3 regions of the Limnobaculum parvum genome follow, and region 3 is predicted to be linked to each of the others. Evidence: riboswitches for the same ligand, from Rfam matches in the RefSeq annotation. Region 3 holds a riboswitch; each other region holds the start of a gene.
What was found. Region 3 has a riboswitch for thiamine pyrophosphate ahead of thiM (hydroxyethylthiazole kinase). Riboswitches for the same ligand answer to the same signal wherever they lie in the genome.
Positions count from the first base shown of each region.

Region 1 (4,895 bases), 1.8 Mb from region 3:
AGCCTGAATGCAGCGGATATCGCTCCACAGGTCACTTGGGGAACTAACCCAGGTCAGGTAATGGCTATCGACCAAGCCATTCCTGACCCCGCTTCTTTCAGCGATCCGGTTGAACGTACATCGGCAGAAAAAGCGCTGGCCTATATGGATTTGAAAGCCGGAACTAAGCTGACCGATGTAGCTATTGATAAGGTGTTTATCGGTTCATGTACTAACTCACGTATCGAAGATCTGCGCGCGGCTGCGGCTGTTGCTAAAGGCCACAAAGTCGCCTCAGGGGTGGTGGCGATGGTAGTTCCCGGTTCTGGCCCGGTTAAAGTTCAGGCCGAAGCTGAAGGTCTGGATAAGATCTTTATTGAAGCGGGTTTTGAATGGCGTTTGCCCGGTTGCTCTATGTGTTTAGCGATGAACAATGACCGGCTAGATCCCGGGGAGCGCTGCGCTTCAACCAGTAACCGTAATTTTGAAGGTCGTCAGGGCCGGGGTGGACGTACTCACTTGGTGAGTCCGGCAATGGCAGCAGCAGCAGCCATTGCTGGTCACTTTTCCGACATCCGCAAGCTGAGTTAAGGAAACTACAACATGACTAAATTTACTCAACATACTGGCATTGTCGTTCCATTAGATGCAGCAAATGTCGATACTGATGCCATTATTCCCAAGCAATTTTTGCAAAAAGTAACCCGTACTGGTTTTGGTCAGCATCTGTTTAACGACTGGCGCTTTCTAGACGATGCGGGTCAGAAACCAAACCCTGATTTTGTTTTAAATAAGCCACGCTATAAAGGCGCTTCAATTCTGCTGACCCGAGAGAACTTTGGCTGTGGTTCCTCACGGGAGCATGCCCCTTGGGCCCTGACAGATTACGGATTTAAGGTCGTTATCGCGCCTAGCTTTGCTGATATTTTTTACGGTAACTCATTTAATAACCAACTGTTGCCAGTCATTTTAACTGAGGCAGAAGTTGATGAATTATTCAAACTGGTTGCTCATCAGGAAGGCGTGACATTTACCGTTGATCTGGAAAACCAGCAAGTGGTTGCCGGTGGTAAACACTATGCCTTTAACATCGACCCTTTCCGTAAGCATTGCATGATTAACAGGCTGGATAGTATCGGTCTGACACTACAGCATGATGATGCAATTAGCGCCTATGAAGCTAAACAACCTGCCTTTCTGCGCTAGAAGATAGGATTAACCAAACACTAGTCAAACACAAAGGGGCCAGCATATGCAGGCCCCTTTGTGATAATTCATACCCAAAAAGAGAACCCATCCAACAACGTTAATCACAAGTGACCTCTAATGCTGGAAAAACGCCTAACCTTTTCGGATATCTTATTATTTATCTGTTTCCATTTAAATTAAAACCAATTAACGCACATTAAAGTTATTGTACTAATTATTAAAATTTATAATTTAAAAACCGGATAAACAGTCATTATCACATGTCAATTATTTTTATATTAAAAGAACTCTAATCAGAGTGAAAATTAATAAAGGCAATACACATTTCACTAATAATTTATACTATCGTTATTAACCACTCAAAAAAAACAGAGAGCAAAGCTCTCTGTTTTAATATGCTTTACAACCTAACGGTCAGATCACTTATAGCTAGTGAAAGCGTCGCGATATTCTTTAGCGATAGATTTAATTTCAGTTTTACCTAAAGCGAATCCACCAACAGCGCCATAAATACCACCAACAACGCTAGCTACCGCTGCCCCAACAGCTGAACCAATCAGGCCAAAACCCAGAATGCCGCCACCCGCTTCGCCAGCAACTTTAGTACCTAAACCTAGGCCCGTTGAAAAACCATCGCCAAGGCCAACTAAAGCGCCTTCTATAGCATCACTAAAGTTTGCAGCCCAAGCACCACTCACTTGCTCAATTTCACTATTTTGTAATTCACGCATGATAATTCCCTTTTATGGATATATTAATCAATAAAAAATATTGATAGAAAAAAAAGCCTTAAATATTTAAGGCGAGTTTATTTTTATCACAAATAATTTTTTTATTTCTATTGATTTAAACCAATTTTACATCCTAAATAAGGCTGAATAATTAAAAAATTAAATAAAATGAGTAAACACTTAGCATCCTACCGATAGATAAGATCGCCATAAGGAGATGTCTTAATATCGACTTATTTTCATAGAAATAAAAAGACCACTTCAACGATAAAGCAAAATATATTAATGACTATTGTTGATAAATATCTTTTTTATAAATGGCGATTAAAAACAATAGTGAGTCGCACCAAGAGGCGCATCTCGCTATTTTCTTTCTCACTTCCGTACTTTTTTGGCGACTTTCTCAGACACCGCCTGCCGCTGTTGCTGAAATACTTGAGTCGTTGTACGAATTCTATCAACCAACTCTATTTCTGCGCTAGCAGGTGACCCGCCAACAAAGGGTGGTGCAGGATCATACTCCATTCTGAGTTGCACCATTTTTGCTTCTTCCGGTCCCCTTATTTTGCCCAATAACGTCAGGGCAAAATCAATACCAGAAGTCACACCGGCTCCCGTTACTCGATTACCATCAACCACCACTCGCTGATTCACCGGCTCAACGTCAAAATAGGCCAGTTGCTCAAGCGAAAGCCAGTGGCTGGTTGCACGATAGCCGCTCAATAATCCAGCCGCCGCCAAAACTAAAGAGCCAGTACACACCGAAGTAACATACTGAGCGCCTTCTGCCTGTTGGCGTAAAAAAGTAAGTATTTGCTGATCTTCCATTAACGCCAACTGGCCTGGACCACCAGGAACAAAAAGAATATCGGCTTGAGGAGATTGTTGTAAAGTGACCGTTGGCAAGATTGTCAGGCCGTGCGTATCCCTAACTGGCTCAAGGGTTTTCCACACCAGATGGACATTAAATTGCTTAACGCTGGAAAACACCTCAAATGGCCCCGTTAGATCTAATTGCGTCATATTAGGGTACAACAACATAACAACATTCATTTATGACTCCGAAATCATTAAACAAACGGACACTCGTTTTGTTTCGTCTCACTATACGCTATCCACGTAAAACCACCGATAATGAAATAAGTTAGTATTCACTCCTGATAATAATCCCCTTCCCCACGGACAAAACAGACTCTACAATGTGTCCTTCTCAACGGGGTGCGACATAAAGCTGAGAATGTGTTTAACGTGTGAAATCACACCAGACCATACCCGTAGAACCTGATCCGGTTAATCCCGGCGGAGGGATTTGAGAGTGTGTTCAGTTTCTTCCTATGCCTACTGAATAGCTTAACCAACTCAAAGACCTTTGTTTCCGACTGAACTATTTAGGGGAGTGCAAAGTGTTTAAAAAACTCATCACCGCAATCGGGTTTCTTGCCGTTTGCCCGTTTCTGGCCAATGGGGCAGAAAACCGTCCAACGTTAACCGTCTATACCTATGACTCTTTTGCTTCTGACTGGGGCCCCGGTCCGAAGATCAAGAAAGTCTTTGAAGCACAGTGCCAATGCGAATTGAAACTGGTTCCGCTAGCTGATGGCGTTTCATTGCTTAATCGTTTAAAGATGGAAGGTAAAAAAAGTACCGCAGACATGGTATTGGGATTAGATAATAATTTGCTGGTTGCTGCGAAACAATCCGGCCTGTTTGTCCCACACAAGCTGGATGTAAATGCCCACTCACTGACGCTACCCGGCGGCTGGCAAGACGATACCTTTATCCCGTATGACTATGGCTACTTTGCCTTTGTCTACAATACGGAAAAATTAAAGACACCACCCAAAAGCCTGAATGAGCTGATTGAAAGCCCGGAACAGTGGCGAATTATCTATCAGGATCCACGCACCAGCACCCCAGGACTCGGTTTACTGTTGTGGATGCAAAAAGTGTACGGCGATAAAGCGCCACAGGCCTGGCAAAAGCTGGCGAAGAAAACAGTCACTGTAACCAAAGGTTGGAGTGACGCTTACGGCCTGTTTCTTAAAGGTGAGGCCGATTTAGTCCTCAGCTATACCACCTCTCCGGCCTACCACATCATAGAAGAGAAAGATAATCGCTATGTCGCGGCTAACTTCAGTGAAGGTCACTATATGCAGGTTGAAGTTGCAGGTCTGCTGGCTAATAGCAAACAGCCCGAGTTAGCAGCTAAGTTTATGGCTTTTATGATGACGCCGGCATTCCAACAGGAAATCCCAACCACCAACTGGATGTATCCGGTTATTGATATTCCACTCCCAGAAGCCTTCACTCAAACAGCAAAACCTTCAGCAACACTGGAATTTAGCCCTGAAGAGGTAGCACAACACCGTAGTTCATGGATTCAGGCATGGCAAAACGCCGTCAGCCATTAATCCCTTCCTGGCTCTGGCCGGGTTTGATTGCTGCAACGCTGATCCTCAGCGTTGCGCTTGCAGCTTTTGCTGCGCTATGGCTTTATTCTCCTGCAGGAGATATCCGACAGCTATTGAATGATAGCTATCTGTGGCACGTCGTACGCTTTACCTTCTGGCAGGCATTCCTGTCAGTGTTGGTATCCCTGATACCGGCTATTTTTGTTGCCCGCGCACTCTACCGCCGGCGTTTTATCGGTAGAACGTTAATGTTACGTCTGTGTGCAATGACGCTAGTATTACCGGTGCTGGTCGCTGTTTTTGGCTTACTTAGCGTATATGGTCAACGAGGCTGGCTGGCTAATTTGCTAAATGCTCTGGGGATAGACTATGCTTTTTCACCCTATGGATTACAGGGCATTTTACTGGCTCATGCTTTTTTCAATTTACCTCTCGCGACACGGCTCCTTCTCCAATCGCTGGAAGGTATTGCCGTTGAACAACGCCAGCTCGCCGCTCAATTAGGTATGAGCTCGTGGCAGCGTTTTCGTTTTGTTGAATGGCCAGCCCTAAAGCGCCAACTTCT
Region 1 is NZ_CP029185.2:2,778,243-2,783,137, forward strand. Features, by position in the region: gene leuC (3-isopropylmalate dehydratase large subunit) at 1-570, shown strand, start outside; gene leuD (3-isopropylmalate dehydratase small subunit) at 583-1,185, shown strand; gene HYN51_RS11645 (DUF5862 family protein) at 1,608-1,919, opposite strand; gene HYN51_RS11650 (DJ-1/PfpI family protein) at 2,295-2,972, opposite strand; TPP riboswitch at 3,124-3,245, shown strand; gene thiB (thiamine ABC transporter substrate binding subunit) at 3,323-4,330, shown strand; gene thiP (thiamine/thiamine pyrophosphate ABC transporter permease ThiP) at 4,306-4,895, shown strand, end outside.
Region 1: it holds a riboswitch for thiamine pyrophosphate, as region 3 does, so the genes downstream of both, thiB (thiamine ABC transporter substrate binding subunit) here and thiM (hydroxyethylthiazole kinase) in region 3, are expected to answer to the same signal.

Region 2 (4,895 bases), 630 kb from region 3:
TACGCGCTCGATACTGATACCGCCAATGGCAACGGTAGGATAATCAGCAATAGCCGCGACATGACGTTTTAACTCGGCTAATCCTTGTGGCGCAGACGGCATCTCTTTGGTTTGAGTTGGAAAAATATGGCCTAAGGCGATATAAGAAGGGCGAATGGCAACGGCCCGCGCCAGCTCTTCATCATCATGGGTCGAGACACCCAGACGCAGGCCTGCCTGATGGATTGCCTTGAGATCGGCGGTGAGTAAATCGTCCTGTCCAAGATGGATTCCGTAGGCTTGATGCTTAACCGCCAGTCGCCAGTAATCGTTGATAAACACGCGAGCGTTAAACTGTTTCCCCAGTTCAATTGCCTGTTGGATAATCTCTTCCACTTCACTGTCTGGCTGGTCTTTGATGCGTAGCTGAATGGTGGTTACGCCCGCATTTAGCAAACGTTCAATCCAACTCAGCGTATCAACCACCGGATAGAGCCCCAGCTTTTTCTCCGTAGGGGGAAATGGCGTATCGGGTAATGCGAAAAGATGGATTAGGGGAGTATCAGCCATGAGAGTTTTCCTCTGTCGTTGGGGTATCTGATGCGGCCGGGTGATAAAGCTCGCTGCCCTGAGCGCGAAAATTTTCTGACATTTCATTCATTCCACGCGTTTTCACCAACAGCAGATCTTGTTGCGCCCGATCTTTGGCAAAATCCCTCACTTCCTGAGAAATTTTCATTGAGCAGAACTTTGGCCCGCACATTGAACAGAAGTGAGCAACTTTGCCGGAAGCTTGGGGCAATGTTTCATCGTGATAAGCCCGAGCAGTTTCCGGGTCGAGGGCCAGATTGAACTGATCTTCCCAACGAAATTCAAAGCGGGCTTTTGACATGGCGTTATCGCGAATTTGCGCACCGGGATGCCCTTTCGCCAGATCGGCAGCGTGAGCGGCAATTTTGTAGGTAATAAGCCCCTGTTTGACATCTTCTTTATTTGGTAAACCAAGATGCTCTTTGGGAGTGACATAACACAGCATAGCGCAGCCAAACCAGCCTATCAGGGCAGCACCAATCCCGGAGGTAAAGTGGTCGTATCCCGGGGCGATATCGGTTGTCAGTGGCCCTAAGGTATAAAAGGGGGCTTCATGGCAGTGCTCTAACTCAAGGGTCATGTTTTGGCGAATCATGTGCATGGGAATATGACCAGGGCCTTCAATCATTACCTGAACGTCATACTCCCAAGCGATTTTGGTGAGTTCACCGAGTGTTTTTAGTTCTGCAAACTGTGCTTCATCATTGGCATCCTGAATGGAGCCGGGGCGCAGGCCGTCACCCAGCGAAAGTGCAACATCGTACTGGCTGCATAACTCACAGATTTCGCCAAAGTGTTGATAGAGAAAGTTCTCCTGATGGTGAGATAAGCACCATTTCGCCATGATAGCGCCACCCCGAGAGACAATTCCCGTCAGGCGATTGGCGGTCATCGGCACATAACGTAGCAGCACTCCGGCATGAATGGTGAAGTAATCGACGCCTTGTTCAGCCTGCTCGATCAGCGTGTCTTTAAATACTTCCCAACTGAGGTTTTCAGCAATACCGTTAACTTTTTCTAGAGCCTGATAAATGGGGACGGTACCGATAGGCACCGGGCTGTTACGAATAATCCATTCGCGTGTTTCATGAATATAGCGCCCGGTAGAGAGGTCCATTACCGTATCGGCGCCCCAGCGGGTAGACCAAACCAGTTTCTCGACTTCTTCTTCAATAGAGGAGGTCAGTGCTGAATTACCAATGTTAGCGTTCACTTTTACCAGAAAATTTCGGCCGATAATCATGGGTTCTGATTCTGGGTGGTTAATATTCAGAGGAATGATGGCTCGGCCTGACGCTACCTCATTACGGACAAATTCCGGGGTGATATTGTCCGGCAATACGGCACCAAAGTTTTGCCCTGGGTGTTGTTGCTTCAATACCTCGGTGCGAATCCGTTCCCGCCCCATATTTTCGCGGATGGCAATAAATTCCATCTCTGGGGTTACGATACCCGCTCTGGCGTAGTGTAACTGGGTAACGCGTTTGCCGGGTTTGGCTTTGCGGGGTGCGGGGAGATGCGTATAACGCAGATGGTCTAACCCTTCGTCAGCCAACCTTTTTTGGGTAAAGAGTGAGCTGACCTGAGGCAAAAACTCAGAATCACCACGTTGTTCGATCCAGTTTTTCCGTAGCGTTGATAGCCCTTGTCGAACATCCAGCGTTGCCAGAGGATCGCCATAGGGACCTGAAGTATCGTAAACCGGTATGGCTTCATTGTCCTGATATTCAGGATTTTCTTGGTGGCCACCCACCAGCGTTGGTGATAACTGAATTTCACGCATGGGAACACGCAAATCGGCTTGTGAGCCTTGCAGATAGATACGTTTTGAATTGGGAAAGGCGCTTCCCTGTAGCTGGTCAATAAATTGCTGCGCCTGAGCGCGTTGGGTTCTTCGGTTAGACATAGCAAGCTCCTAATATCATTAAGGATTGCTTGTCCGGAGCTCGGAGAGGGAGTAATGATAAAGCCGAAAAGGCGTTAAACGTTTTCGGTTTATCTGAATGATATTACTCTTGTTCCCTTCGCGGGTATTAGCCCGATCAGGTTCCGCGGATCCCGAATTAACGGTCTCAGCCTGTGTCACTAGGTGGCACTAGGCACTCCGACAAGATTAATCACCAAACACAGTGATACAACACAGTATAAGTCAGCTAACAAAAACCATAAGTGGTTTTCCCGCTCGGTTTATACTCAAATGGTGCCAGAAATTAGCACCACCTTTAGTTATTTTTCTGATGCAGTGGATGAGTGATGGCTAAGCCAGCTATTGGTCGCTTCCTGAATCAGTTTATCTTCCAGCGAGAAGCGTCTTTCCAACAGTTCACCAACGGTTGAAAGATCTTCATGCAGTTGTAATATGGTGTCTTCGTTGATGCCCTTTTCGACATAATTGTCGTAGAACGCCATAATCTTTTGGGTATTCTCTTCTAATCTCGGGTAGGCTTTTTGGCCAATAAGCAGATTTGGGCTACTGGCGCCCTCTTCCTGAGTAATGACTTTGTCATAAATATGAAAATGGCAAGAGGAGAGATAGTCCACCAGATGGTGTCCAAAATCGATTAGGGCTTTCTCATCGAGAGGGACATTTTTTTCTTTATTTGGCTTAATACCAACAAGACGGTAATAAGTAACCAGTAGGTTTTTACGTGATTCTAACCACTGATCAATCAGTTTGATTTTGCCGCCCACGCGCTCGGCTAAGCTTTCGAGTTGGTTTAGCATAGTGTTTCCAGAGTGATGGCTGTTAGTAAAATAGCAAGTTAAAGTAATGTAAATCTATTGTTGTTAGATTGCCAGCAAATTAAGAGGTTGAGCAAAACGTTTATGGAACAACAACTACAAGGTAATGAATCTGGCTGGTGGTTATTGAGCCACGCCGGGAAATTATGGTTGCCAAAAGGTGAGGTTCCCTGTGGTAGTGCTAAAGATTTTGGCTTATCCGGTGAAAAAGCCCATCGAATTGGTGAGTGGCAAAGTGAGTCTGTTTGGCTGGTATGTAAAGAACGCTCAAGGGATATGGCTTCGGTTCGGCAATTGCTAAATGAAGACCGTGGATTGTTTCAACTTGCAGGCAGAGCGGTTCAGCTAGAGGAATTCTATCGGGCACATAAGTTCTGTGGCTACTGTGGTCATCCTATGTATAGCAGCGATCGGGAGTGGGCCTGTTTGTGCAATAACTGCCGCCAGCGCAACTATCCGCAAATTGCCCCTTGCATTATCGTTGCGATCCGTCGTGAAGACCGGATTTTACTGGCGCAACATAACCGCCATCGAGGGGGATTTACACCGCACTGGCTGGCTTTGTTGAAGTGGGGGAAACACTGGAGCAAGCGGTAGCCCGAGAAGTACAAGAAGAGAGTAATTTGCAGGTGACTAATCTGCGCTATATCTCCTCTCAGCCTTGGCCGTTTCCACACTCCCTGATGATGGCTTACTTAGCTGATTACGCGGGCGGAGAACTGAAAATCGATACTTCAGAATTGCTGGATGCTGACTGGTTTCGCTATGACAATCTTCCTCAACTTCCTCCTCCGGGTACGATAGCGCGTCGATTGATTGAAGATACCATCGCATTATGTCGATCTGAGCATGATGATTAGCATTTTGCCGATTAGGATATGGGGTAGATATAGTAATATGCCCTCTTTATATTGGAAGAGCTTGTTGCATGTTACAATGCGCGCAATACCAGAAGGATAAAAATAATGAATCAATTAAAAAACGATCGCTATCTGCGTGCGTTATTACGCCAACCTGTTGATATAACCCCTGTCTGGATGATGCGTCAGGCCGGGCGTTATTTACCTGAATATAAAGCAACCAGAGCTGAAGCCGGTGATTTTATGTCGCTGTGCAAAAATGCCGAACTGGCTTGTGAAGTGACATTACAGCCACTGCGTCGTTATGCACTGGATGCGGCTATCCTGTTTTCCGATATTTTAACCATTCCTGATGCGATGGGGTTGGGACTCTATTTTGAAGCCGGTGAAGGCCCTCGCTTTGAACGTCCTATCACCTGTAAGGCGGATGTTGATAATCTACCGGTTCCCGATCCGGAACAGGAATTGGCTTATGTGATGAATGCGGTACGTACTATCCGTCGTAATCTGGCTGGAGAGGTTCCTCTTATCGGTTTTTCTGGCAGCCCGTGGACATTGGCGACCTATATGGTTGAAGGCGGTAGCAGCAAAGCATTCACTAAAATCAAAAAGATGATGTATGCCGATGGACCTGTGTTGCATAAGCTACTGGATAAGATCGCAGACAGCGTTGTTTTATATCTGAATGCCCAAATTAAAGCCGGTGCACAGTCAGTAATGATT
Region 2 is NZ_CP029185.2:387,817-392,711, forward strand. Features, by position in the region: gene thiE (thiamine phosphate synthase) at 1-549, opposite strand, end outside; gene thiC (phosphomethylpyrimidine synthase ThiC) at 542-2,476, opposite strand; TPP riboswitch at 2,573-2,687, opposite strand; gene rsd (sigma D regulator) at 2,797-3,294, opposite strand; partial or broken gene nudC (NAD(+) diphosphatase) at 3,397-4,172, shown strand; gene hemE (uroporphyrinogen decarboxylase) at 4,278-4,895, shown strand, end outside.
Region 2: it holds a riboswitch for thiamine pyrophosphate, as region 3 does, so the genes downstream of both, thiC (phosphomethylpyrimidine synthase ThiC) here and thiM (hydroxyethylthiazole kinase) in region 3, are expected to answer to the same signal.

Region 3 (4,895 bases):
TTGATGGGTAAGCATATCGATTTAAAAGTGTCTTCGATGTTTTTTACGCGTGCGCTGGCGATTAAAAATGATGCGCGTCCCAAATCGACAGGCTCCTTTATTTCTCAACTGAGAGAAATCGATCAGGTACGTGAATTGCTCACTTCAACCACCGTTGGCGCCGCGTTGGATATGCCGTTTGTACTGCTGTTCTTGGCTATTATGGCTGCGGTGGGCGGTGAACTGGTGTTGATTCCACTGTTGGCCATTCCGCTGATTGTCATTCCCGGTTTGCTGGTACAGTGGCCGATGGCCAAATTAGCCAAAGAAGGAATGCGTGAAAGTGCGCTGCGTAATGCGGTATTGGTGGAATCAATCGAGGGTGTTGAAGACATTAAAGCGTTACAGGCCGAGCCTTACTTCCAGCGCCAGTGGGAACAAACGCACAAAGTGAGTGCTGCGATTGGCATGAAACAGCGGGTATGGGGCGCGAGATTAAGCGGTTGGGCATCGTCGGTTCAGCAAATAACTTACGCGGGAATGCTGGTATTTGGTGCCTATCTGGTACTGGAGGGCACGATTACCACCGGTACGATGGTGGCCTGTAGTTTATTGTCCTCCCGCACCATTGCTCCCCTGATGCAGCTCACTATGGTGTTTTCGCGCTGGCAGCATGCCAAAAGCGCCATGACCGGGCTTAACGATCTGCTTAAAAAACCGTTGGATCGCAATACGGAAAAACCGATGGCGCGCTGCCCGGTTTTGGCCGGTCATTACCAGCTAAAAGATGTGCAATATAGCTATGACGAAGAAAAAAGTGATTTAGCGCTACAGATATCCAGTCTGGATATTAAGCCGGGCGAGCGGATAGCGATTCTTGGCAAGGTAGGGATGGGGAAATCAACTCTGCTGCGTCTGCTGTCCGGGCAGGCATTAGCCACCAAGGGAAAAGTTATTATCGACGGTGTCGACATGGCGCAAATCGATCCGGCGGATATCCGGCGTCAGGTGGGCTACCTGTCACAAGACTCGCGGCTATTTTTTGGCACTCTGCGTCAGAATTTGATGCTGGGTCACCCTCATGCTACCGACCAGGAACTGATTCAGGCCTTACGCATCAGCGGGGCATTAACGCTGGTGCAGCAGGATGCTTCCAGTCTTGACCGGTTAATAAACGAAGGTGGGCGAGGGTTATCCGGAGGCCAGCGCCAGATGGTGATGTTGAGTCGACTCATTGTGCGAAATCCACAGGTGGTATTACTGGATGAACCTACCGCATCCATGGATGAACAGCTGGAAAGCTATGTTATCCGCCAGCTCCAGTGTTGGCTGGTTGGTCGTTCACTGATTTTAGTGACGCATCGTCCGGCGTTACTGGCTTTGGTGGATCGTATTGTGGTGGTTGATGGGGGAAAAATTGTCGCAGATGGCCCACGCGATGAGATCCTGAATCAGGCTCGCCATAACACCCATGTCGCATCTATCGTCGCTTGAGGATAAAGCCATGACTGAACTATCAATGCAGGAAGATATGGCCCAGCAAGGACGCCGTCATTCATCAGTGGTTTGGCTGACGTTATTGGGTGGAATACTGCTGTTTATCTGGGCGAGTTTTGCTTCATTAGATGAAGTGACCGTGGGAACGGGGAAAGTGACGCCTTCAACTCGCGCTCAGGTCATAGAGAGTCTGGATGGCGGCATTGTTTCTGCCATGCCGGTACATGAAGGCGACATTGTTAACAAGGGACAGGTGCTGGCCCAGCTCGATCCTAAACGTTTCCAGTCTAACTATGGTGAGGCGGCATCACGGGTTAGAACTCTGCGAGCCTCTGCAGAGCGTTTGCGTTCTGAATTGACTGGGGCACCGCTGGAATTCAGTCCCGATACATTACAGGAACCAGAACTGGTGGCGCGGGAACGTCAACTGTATGAATCAAGGCGGCGTAATCGGGACGAAACGGTTTCCAACTTGCAGCGTTCGTACGATCTGGTTAACGCCGAACTGAAAATGACCCAGCCACTGATTGAAAAAGGGGCCGCCAGCCGGGTTGAAGTGATTCGCTTGCAGCGTCAGGCCTCTGAGTTACAGGGAAAAATTGATGAAGCACGTAATCAGTATGCGGTGCGGGCGCGTGAGGAACAGGTAAAAAATAACGCCGAGCTGGATGCCCAAATGGAGGGGATGACGGGCAAAGCCGATCAACTGGATCGCGCCACGCTCTATTCTCCGGTGCATGGTGTGGTAAAAGATATTCAGGTCACCACCGTGGGCGGCGTTTTGCCTCCGGGCGGTAAGTTAATGGAGATTGTGCCGCTGGAAGACCATCTGCTGATTGAAACCCGAATCAACCCGCGTGATATCGCGTATATTCGGCCAGATCTTCCGGCAACGGTCAAACTTACCGCTTACGACTCCTCTATTTATGGCAATCTGGATGGAACCGTGGTGGTGGTTTCACCGGATACCATACAGGATGAGGTGCGGCGAGATCAGTACTATTATCGGGTTTATGTACGCACCAAAAATGCCGATCTGCATAATAAAAACGGTAAGCGTTTTCCGATTATGCCCGGCATGGTTGCCAACGTAGAGATTAAAACCGGACAGAAGACGGTGCTGGATTATTTGATTAAACCGCTGAATAAGGTGCAGGAGGCATTGCGGGAACGTTAATGATTCCCCCGACAATGTCTTGATCCTTTGACTCAATCGTCTAATATGTTACTTCGACTCGGGGTGCCCTGTGCAACATGTACAGCGGCTGAGATATCACCCGTATTACCTGATCTGGATTATGCCAGCGTAGGGAAGTCACGGTATCCCACCGGTACTGCCTTCTTTAACGCCGGTTGGGAGCTTTATGAATTTATCTCACAACCTTCAACCTTTTCCCGCTTCTGCTGCGGCCCATTGGCTGACGCAACTACGAACCGCTTCCCCCTTAGTTCACTGCCTGACGAATCAGGTGGTGCAAAATTTTACCGCCAATGTTCTGCTGGCTTTAGGTGCTTCACCGGCAATGGTGGTGGCTCGACAAGAAGTCGGTGATTTTAGCGCGATTGCCAACGGGCTTCTGGTCAATGTGGGAACCCTGAATGAAACTCAGGCAGAAGCTATGTTGCTGGCCGTTGCGTCGGCAAATGGTGCGGGTGTTCCTTGGGTTTTGGATCCGGTAGCGGTCGGCGGACTGGGCTACCGTACCGACTTCGCCCGCCAATTACTGACCATGAAACCCACAGCCATTCGCGGTAATGCTTCCGAAGTTATGGCGCTGGCCGGTTTTAACTCAGCAGGACGCGGCGTTGACAGCACCGATGACTCTTTAGCTGCGCTACCCGCCGCCATCGAGTTAGCCAACCACAGTGGTGCCGTCGTGGCGGTGACCGGCGCTATTGATTATGTGACCGACGGTCAAACCTGCTATGCCTTACCTTTTGGCGATCCGTTAATGACCCGAGTGGTGGGAACGGGCTGCGCGTTATCGGCGGTAGTGGCCGCATTTTTATCACTGGATAAAGAGAAGGCTCTCGAGCTGGTTGCCAGTGCCTGCATGATGATGGCCTTTTGCGGTGGTATGGCTGCCGGAGCAGCGACCGGGCCGGGGAGTTTTGTTCCTCGTTTTCTTGATTTACTTTATCAACTGCAACCAGAACACCTGATGGGTAAAACATTATGAGAATTAATGCATTAACTATTGCCGGTACCGACCCCAGCGGCGGTGCTGGCATACAGGCTGACTTAAAAACCTTCTCTGCCTTGAGTGCTTATGGTACCAGCGTGATAACCGCGTTGGTTGCACAAAACACCCTCGGTGTGCAGTCAGTTTATCGCATTGAGCCTGATTTTGTGGCAGCCCAGCTTAGTTCGGTGCTGGACGATGTGCGTATCGACAGTGCCAAAATTGGCATGTTGGCCGAATCAGATATTGTACAGGTCGTGGCTGAGTCATTAAAACGCTACCCCATTCCTTATGTGGTGCTGGATACCGTGATGGTAGCGAAAAGTGGCGATCCGTTACTGGCTTTGGATGCAGTAGAGGCCATTCGCCGTCAGTTGTTGCCGATAGTTTCTCTGATTACGCCTAACCTACCGGAAGCTGCCGCTCTGCTTGATTGTCCTGTTGCCACCAGTGAGTCAGAAATGTTGGAGCAAGGGAAAGCGCTGTTAGGGATGGGCTGTTCGGCGGTGTTAATGAAAGGCGGTCATTTAAGTGAGGCGGAAAGCCCGGACTGGTTGATTACCCCACAGCAAACGCTGCGCTTTAGTGCCAAAAGAATCGCTACGAAACATACCCACGGAACCGGGTGTACGCTTTCCGCCGCGCTGGCAGCGTTACGCCCTCGCTGTGATAGCTGGGCGCAGACGGTACAAATGGCTAAAGATTATTTGCAGCAGGCATTGATCATGGCGGACAGTCTGGAAGTGGGGCACGGCATCGGCCCGGTACACCATTTTCATCGCTGGTGGTGATAATAAAATCTTCTGTAATTAACTAACGGGCTAGGCCCGACACACTCTATGGTTGAGTTCAGATGGTCTTCCGGTCGAGCACGAAACTAATATACGCGCTTTAGGTTTTACGACCGGATTGTCCATTGACGCTTATTTATTAGGTTTTCCTGTCAGGTAACAAACACAGTGAAGACTACAGACTGTGTTCCGTGACTTTTTCAGCGGAGCTTTCTTCCGATAACTGCTCACTGGCAACCATAGCCAGTGTGGTATCCAGCATACGGTTAGCAAATCCCCATTCGTTATCACACCATACCAGCATTTTTACCAGATGCTGACCGCTGACTCGGGTTTGTGTACCATCGACAATGGCGCTGTGCGGGTCGTGGTTGAAATCGGTGGAGACCAGCGGCAGTTCGGTATAATCCACAATACCCTGAAAGGTATGTTTAGCCGCCTGTAC
Region 3 is NZ_CP029185.2:1,021,931-1,026,825, forward strand. Features, by position in the region: gene HYN51_RS03880 (type I secretion system permease/ATPase) at 1-1,473, shown strand, start outside; gene HYN51_RS03885 (HlyD family efflux transporter periplasmic adaptor subunit) at 1,484-2,653, shown strand; TPP riboswitch at 2,703-2,806, shown strand; gene thiM (hydroxyethylthiazole kinase) at 2,841-3,656, shown strand; gene thiD (bifunctional hydroxymethylpyrimidine kinase/phosphomethylpyrimidine kinase) at 3,650-4,450, shown strand; gene epd (erythrose-4-phosphate dehydrogenase) at 4,626-4,895, opposite strand, start outside.